Regions from separate parts of the Thermoanaerobacter siderophilus SR4 genome, predicted to be linked through region 2. Evidence: riboswitches for the same ligand, from Rfam matches in the RefSeq annotation. Region 2 holds a riboswitch; each other region holds the start of a gene.
What was found. A riboswitch is a leader RNA that binds a small molecule or an ion and turns the genes downstream of it on or off. The one in region 2 is predicted to bind S-adenosylmethionine.
Positions count from the first base shown of each region.

Region 1: it holds a riboswitch for S-adenosylmethionine, as region 2 does, so the genes downstream of both, THESIDRAFT1_RS03155 (homoserine dehydrogenase) here and THESIDRAFT1_RS10345 (methionine ABC transporter ATP-binding protein) in region 2, are expected to answer to the same signal.
Region 3: it holds a riboswitch for S-adenosylmethionine, as region 2 does, so the genes downstream of both, metK (methionine adenosyltransferase) here and THESIDRAFT1_RS10345 (methionine ABC transporter ATP-binding protein) in region 2, are expected to answer to the same signal.

Region 1 covers NZ_CM001486.1:672,278-674,547, forward strand. Annotated here, with positions in the region: gene THESIDRAFT1_RS03155 (homoserine dehydrogenase) at 1-928, opposite strand, end outside; SAM riboswitch class I at 996-1,106, opposite strand; TPP riboswitch at 1,291-1,398, shown strand; gene thiC (phosphomethylpyrimidine synthase ThiC) at 1,444-2,270, shown strand, end outside.
Region 2 covers NZ_CM001486.1:2,120,331-2,122,600, forward strand. Annotated here, with positions in the region: gene THESIDRAFT1_RS10340 (methionine ABC transporter permease) at 1-57, opposite strand, end outside; gene THESIDRAFT1_RS10345 (methionine ABC transporter ATP-binding protein) at 50-1,084, opposite strand; SAM riboswitch class I at 1,154-1,276, opposite strand; gene thpR (RNA 2',3'-cyclic phosphodiesterase) at 1,530-2,090, shown strand; partial or broken gene ltrA (group II intron reverse transcriptase/maturase) at 2,154-2,270, opposite strand, start outside.
Region 3 covers NZ_CM001486.1:46,386-48,655, reverse strand. Annotated here, with positions in the region: tRNA gene THESIDRAFT1_RS00265 (tRNA-Val) at 1-66, shown strand, start outside; tRNA gene THESIDRAFT1_RS00260 (tRNA-Tyr) at 89-174, shown strand; gene THESIDRAFT1_RS00255 (rubrerythrin family protein) at 312-815, shown strand; SAM riboswitch class I at 929-1,033, shown strand; gene metK (methionine adenosyltransferase) at 1,092-2,270, shown strand, end outside.

The sequences.
Region 1 (2,270 bases), 1.1 Mb from region 2:
CCACTACAGCATCCCCTGTAGGAAGTTCTCCAGCACCTTTTCCTACAAAAACATATTCACCAAAACTATCCCCTCTAAGTATGATAGCATTATTTACGTCGTTTATCCTTGACAAAATATTATTTTCTTCGACTAAAACTGGTTCCACTCCTGCAAAGATGCCATCTTTGACTTTTTTGCCCCAGGCAAATAATTTTATTTTATATCCCCACTTATTGATGTAATTTAAATCTTGAGTCGTGATTTCGTCTATTCCTTTTCTGGTTATAGAATTTACTGGCACGTTTATATTGAACACTTTCCTCATTAATATAGCAAGTTTATAAAGGGCATCAAAGCCTTTTACGTCATAATCGGGATTTGCTTCTGCATATCCTAATTGCTGGGCTTCTTTAAGTGCTTCTTTATACCTTCTACCTTCAGTAGTCATTTTGGTGAGAATATAATTAGTAGTGCCATTTATTATACCGCCTACAAAATCTATTTCATCTGTAATTTTTAATCTATCAATTTGATGCAGTATAGGTATAGCCCCACCTACACTTGCCTCACATTTTAGAAATACTCTATTCTTTTCTGCTATTTCATTTAATTCTTCTCCATGCTTAGCTATCAATTCTTTATTTGCAGTGATTACATGCTTCCCTGAAGACAAAGCCTCCTTCACATATTCGTAAGCTGGAGAAATACCTCCTATTGCTTCAATGACTATTTTTATCTCTTTATCTTTCAAAATTTCTTCAGCATTTTGGGTAAGTAGTCCTTCTACCTTCACTTTCCTTGGCTTATTGAGATTTTTCACGAGTATCTTCTTTATCTCAGGATAAACCCCTGTACTCTCCCTTATATGACCTCCTCTTGAAGTTATCAATTTATATACTCCTGTTCCTACTGTTCCAAGTCCTAATAATCCGATTTTTATTTTCATGTCACACCTCCAAATAAATTTTTAGGCCCTCTTCTCAATGAGAAGAGGGCCTAATAATCCGCCACTCCTCTCATCTCTCAGGTTAGACACCCTAACCTGCAGGATTTGGCACCAGACGCATATAAATGCCGGTTGCCGGGTTTCATCGGGCCAGTCCCTCCACCACTCTTGATAAGAGGTTTGTGTGTAATATATTCAATTTTGCATGTTGTAATCTATGTTATCACTTTGAAACTGTAAAGTCAAGAACTTTTTTTGTACTCTTTCTTAAATTTTTTCTAAATTTTAATATACGCCGATTTTTTTTAGTGGTATAATATTATTGTATAATATTTATACTCTATCGATTATAAAAATTTAATATTTGCCACATGGGGTGCCGGCGTAACCGGCTGAGAAAAAGGTGTTGCCTTTTAACCCATCGAACCTGTTAGGTTAGTACCTGCGTAGGGATGTGGTCATCTGCCATGGCTATAATCCCCATGGTTTATTTATTTTTTAAGGAGGTTTTTATTATGACACAATTGGAATACGCCCTTTCAGGCATTGTCACAAAAGAGATGAAAATAGTCGCAGAGTATGAAGGAGTAGACGAAGAATTTATTTTAGAAGGAGTTAAAAAAGGAGAAATAGTAATACCATCAAACATCAACCACAAAAACCTCATTCCCAAAGGCATAGGAAGGGGTTTATCGACAAAAGTAAATGCCAATATAGGAACCTCTGATGCATACCCTGAAATTGAAAAAGAAATTGAAAAATTAAATGTTGCTGTAAAAGCTGGAGCAGATGCGGTAATGGATTTAAGCACAGGGGGCGACATTAACCAATCTCGTAGAAAAATACTTGAAAATTCCCCTGTCCCTGTAGGAACTGTCCCTATGTATCAAGCAGCTGTAGAATCTATATCCAAATACGGTAGCATTGTAGCTATGCCTGAAGAATTTATTTTTGAAGTTATAGAAGAACAAGCAAAAGACGGGGTTGATTTTATTACAGTCCACTGTGGTCTAACATTTGAATCATTGAAAAAGCTTAAAGACAACGGCCGAGTGATGGATATAGTAAGCCGCGGTGGCTCCTTTACAATTGCTTGGATGCTCCATAACAACAAAGAAAATCCTTTGTATAAACATTTTGATAGACTCCTTGATATTGCTAAAAAATATGACATAACTCTAAGCTTAGGAGATGGACTGCGTCCAGGTTGTCTTGAAGATGCTACAGACGCAGCACAAATTCAAGAACTTATAATCCTTGGCGAATTGGTAAAGAAATCTCGAGAGGCAGGAGTTCAAGTTATGGTAGAAGGACCCGGGCATGTGCCAATTGACCAAATTGA
Region 2 (2,270 bases):
TACCATGTATATAGTTTGCCACGTTCCGACCAGCAATAAGTTTATAGTTTCAGACATTTTCAATCACCTCCACGTCGAGTCCCAAATCTTTTAGATATTTTAAAGCAGCGTCTGTTTCACCGTTTTTGCCTCTTAGCTCAACTATAAGAGTACCGTAGGGCATACCCTGGATGTGGTCAATGTTTCCATAGAGAATATTGGTGTCAACATCAAATTTTCTTATAATGCTTGATATGACAGGTTCTGTTGTAATTTCGCCGAAAAAGGCAATTTTAATAATTTTGCCTTCCAAGTGTTCGTGGGACAAGTTTTCAATCCTATCTTTTAATTCCTTAGGTATTTCTGATAAAGTTACAGATTTTAAAAAATTTCGTGCGGTTTCTGTTTGAGGTTTTTTAAATACTTCAATAAGAGGTCCCTGTTCTACCACACGACTTTTTTCAATAACTGCTACTTTATTGCAAATTTGTTTAATGACATTCATTTCATGAGTTATGAGAACTATGGTGATTCCCAGCTCCCTATTTATATCTTTTAAAAGATTTAAAATAGAAAGAGTTGTTTCTGGATCCAGCGCTGAAGTAGGCTCGTCACAAAGAAGAACTTTCGGATCATTAGCCAGGGCTCGTGCTATGCCTACCCGCTGTTTTTGACCGCCTGAAAGCTGAGAAGGATAGTTGTCGGCCTTGTCGGAAAGCCCCACGAGCTCTAAAAGATTTTCTACTTTTTTATCGATTGTCCTTTTGTCCAGCCCGGCAATCTCCAAAGGAAAAGCCACATTGCCTCTGACAGTTCTGGATGATAACAGATTAAAATGCTGGAATATCATGCCTATTTTTTTTCGCATTTCTTTTAATTCAGAGGGAGAAAGCCGAGTCATTTCAACACCATCTATCTCAATTGAACCGGAAGTTGGCTTTTCGAGCATATTTATGCAGCGCAGGAGAGTACTCTTTCCAGCACCGCTCAGACCTATAATTCCAAAAATATCGCCTTTTTCTATGTTGAGGTTGACGTCTTCCAAAGCCCTAACATTTCCTGAAGCTGAATGATAAACTTTTGTAAGATTTCTAATATAGATCAAAGAAAAGCCTCCTTTCCCAAAATAAAAATAAAAAATCCTCTTCTGACAGTACGAAGAGGTTTTTAAATCCTCTTATCTGCCAGAACTCAACGTTCTGCAGGAATTAGCACCGTGCAGCCGCATGTTTAAAACTTTCGGCCACCGGTTGCCGGGTTTCATCGGGCCAGTCCCTCCACCTGCTCTCGATAAGAGTTTTTATTTTATTATTCACTTCAGCAATTTAATTAGATAATAACATCAACATAAACTTTTGTCAATAGGTTAAAAAAGTCATGATGTAAGTTATTTAAAAAATCATAAAGCTAACAGAAACAGAGACAAGAAAAATATAGCAATAGTCTATTTGAGATGGATTTTTTTTGCTTCTATTTGCTATAATTTTGAGGAGGACAATGAAAGTTTTAATACAATTATTTCCATGGAAATAGAAAAAAGGAGGAATGCTATGAGAACGTTTATTGGAATTGATTTAGATGAAAAATCAATAGGGAAATTATCAAGTTTTCAGGAAGAGTTAAAAAATTATACGATAAAAGGAAGATGGACTCATAAAGATAATTTCCATATTACTTTAAAATTTCTAGGGGAAATAGAAACAGAAAGTGTAATGAAAATAAAAGACTCTCTTGAAGTAGCAGTAAAAGATATTAGTCCCTTTTATATAAAATTTGACAAAGTAGGATTTTTTAAGGGAAATGGCGATATGCGAGTATTGTGGGTAGGTACAGAAGAAAATTCCTTTCTTAATAAATTGCATCACAATATAGATAAAGAATTATATAAAATAGGATTTGCAAAAGATGAAAGAAAATTTACTTCTCACATTACTATTGCAAGAGATATACGTTTAAACATTGGAATAGAAGAAGTAAATAATCTTTTTGAAAAACAAGAGAAAGAGGCTATTTTAGTAGATACAATTTTTTTGTATGAGAGCGTTATACAAGAAAATAGAAGAAAATATATTCCTATATTTAGTGTGCCTTTAAAATCGAGTAGGAGCTGAATAATTATTTTATTCAGCGTCCTCTCACACCACCGTACGTACCGTTCGGTATACGGCGGTTCATTAGGAATTGTGTACAATTAGATATCTTTGGGATAAACTCCTATAACCTATGCTTTCAAAGTATTTATTTGTAAGAGTCTTATTTAGGATTGGGCTATTGGATATTCTCCAGTAGCC
Region 3 (2,270 bases), 470 kb from region 2:
CTCAGCTGGGAGAGCACCTGCCTTACAAGCAGGGGGTCATAGGTTCGAGTCCTATTGCGACCACCATTTTCAAAAAATTAAATATTGTGGAGGGATACCCAAGTGGCCAAAGGGGGCAGACTGTAAATCTGTTGGCTGTCGCCTTCGATGGTTCGAATCCATCTCCCTCCACCATTGAAAAAAAAGACCGTGAGGTCTTTTTTATTTTTCTCCTTCAAATATCTTGACATGGTAAAAAAGTGTAGTATAATATTATTTGAAAGAGAAAATAATTATTTATTAATAAAAATTTGATTAAGGAGGAATCTTTTATGAGAGAAATGACGAGACACAATCTTAGTGAAGCCTATGCAGGAGAGAGCCAAGCTCACATGAGATATCAAATTTTTGCTGATGTAGCTGAAAAAGAAGGCAAACCTAATATTGCAAGACTTTTCAGGGCTATTTCCTATGCTGAATTGGTACATGCCACAAATCATTATAAAACTCTTGGAGAAGTTGGAAATACAGTAGAAAATCTTGAAAAAGCTATAGAAGGGGAAACCTTTGAAGTAGAAGAGATGTATCCTGCTTATAATGCTGTTGCAGAACTTCAAGAGGAATCTGGAGCTAAAAAAAGCATACATTATGCTATTGAGGCTGAAAAAATACATGCAAAATTGTACACTGAAGCAAAAGAAGCAGCATTAAAAGGAGAAGATATAAAGATATCAAAAGTTTACATATGTCCTGTTTGCGGATATACCTCTGTTGATGTATTGCCAGAAAAATGTCCTGTATGTGGAGTTCCTGGAGAAAAATTTGTAGCATTTTAAATATAATTTTTTAAAGAAAAGAGCATGTTTTAGCATGCTCTTTTTTGATGCAAAAATATTTGACATAGTAGATAAAGTGTGCTATAGTAGACATCAGAAAATTTAATAACATGCTCTTATCAAGAGAGGTGGAGGGAAAGAGCCCGATGAAACCCAGCAACCTGTCCTATAGGACAAGGTGCTAATTCTCTCAGAAGCATGCTTCTGAAAGATGAGGGTATGTGCCTCTTCTTTTGGAAGGGGTTTTATTTTGTTTTTAAGGAGGAATAGAAAAAAATGCGTAGACTGTTTACATCTGAATCAGTCACAGAGGGGCATCCTGATAAAATTTGTGATCAGATTTCTGACGCAATATTAGATGAAATTTTGAAAAAAGATCCCTATGCCAGAGTTGCTTGTGAGACTGCTGTAACTACCGGTTTGGTTTTAGTAATGGGAGAAATTACTACTCAGTGCTATGTAGATATTCCGAAAGTTGTAAGGAAAGTAGTAGAAGAAATTGGCTATACTAGAGCAAAATTCGGTTTTGACGCTGATACTTGTGCGGTTATCACTTCTATTGATGAGCAATCACCGGATATTGCCCTCGGTGTGGACAAGGCATTAGAAGCTAAAAGAGGAGAACTTTCAGATTCGGAAATTGAGGCTATTGGCGCTGGAGACCAGGGTTTAATGTTTGGTTTTGCTTGCGATGAAACAGAAGAATTAATGCCTATGCCTATAATGCTAGCTCACAAGCTTGCAAGAAGACTTGCGGAAATTAGAAAGAACGGGACATTAAGCTATTTAAGACCAGATGGTAAAACACAAGTAACAGTAGAGTATGAAGATGACAGGCCTGTGAGGGTAGATTCTGTTGTAGTATCAGCTCAACATGCACCTGAGGTTGACCATGATACTATTGAAAGAGATATTATTGAACATGTAATAAAACCTATAATTCCTGAAAATATGATAGATAATAGGACTAAAATTTTTGTAAATCCCACAGGAAGGTTTGTAATTGGTGGACCTCAAGGTGATAGCGGACTTACAGGAAGAAAAATTATTGTAGACACCTATGGCGGATATGCAAGGCACGGGGGCGGAGCTTTTTCTGGTAAAGACCCTACAAAAGTTGATAGATCCGCAAGTTATGCTGCAAGATATGTGGCAAAAAATATTGTGGCAGCAGGACTTGCTAAGAAGTGTGAAGTGCAATTAGCTTATGCGATAGGTGTTGCTACACCTCTTGAAATAGGTATTGATACTTTTGGCACAGGTAAAATATCAGATGAAAAGATTTCGGAAATTGTAAAACAAGTTTTTGATTTAAGACCTGCAGCTATAATTAGGGATTTAGATTTAAGAAGACCTATTTATAGACAAGTTGCAGCTTATGGCCACTTTGGAAGACACGACTTAGACCTCCCATGGGAGAAAACAGACAAAGTAGATATATTAAAAAAGTTGGCA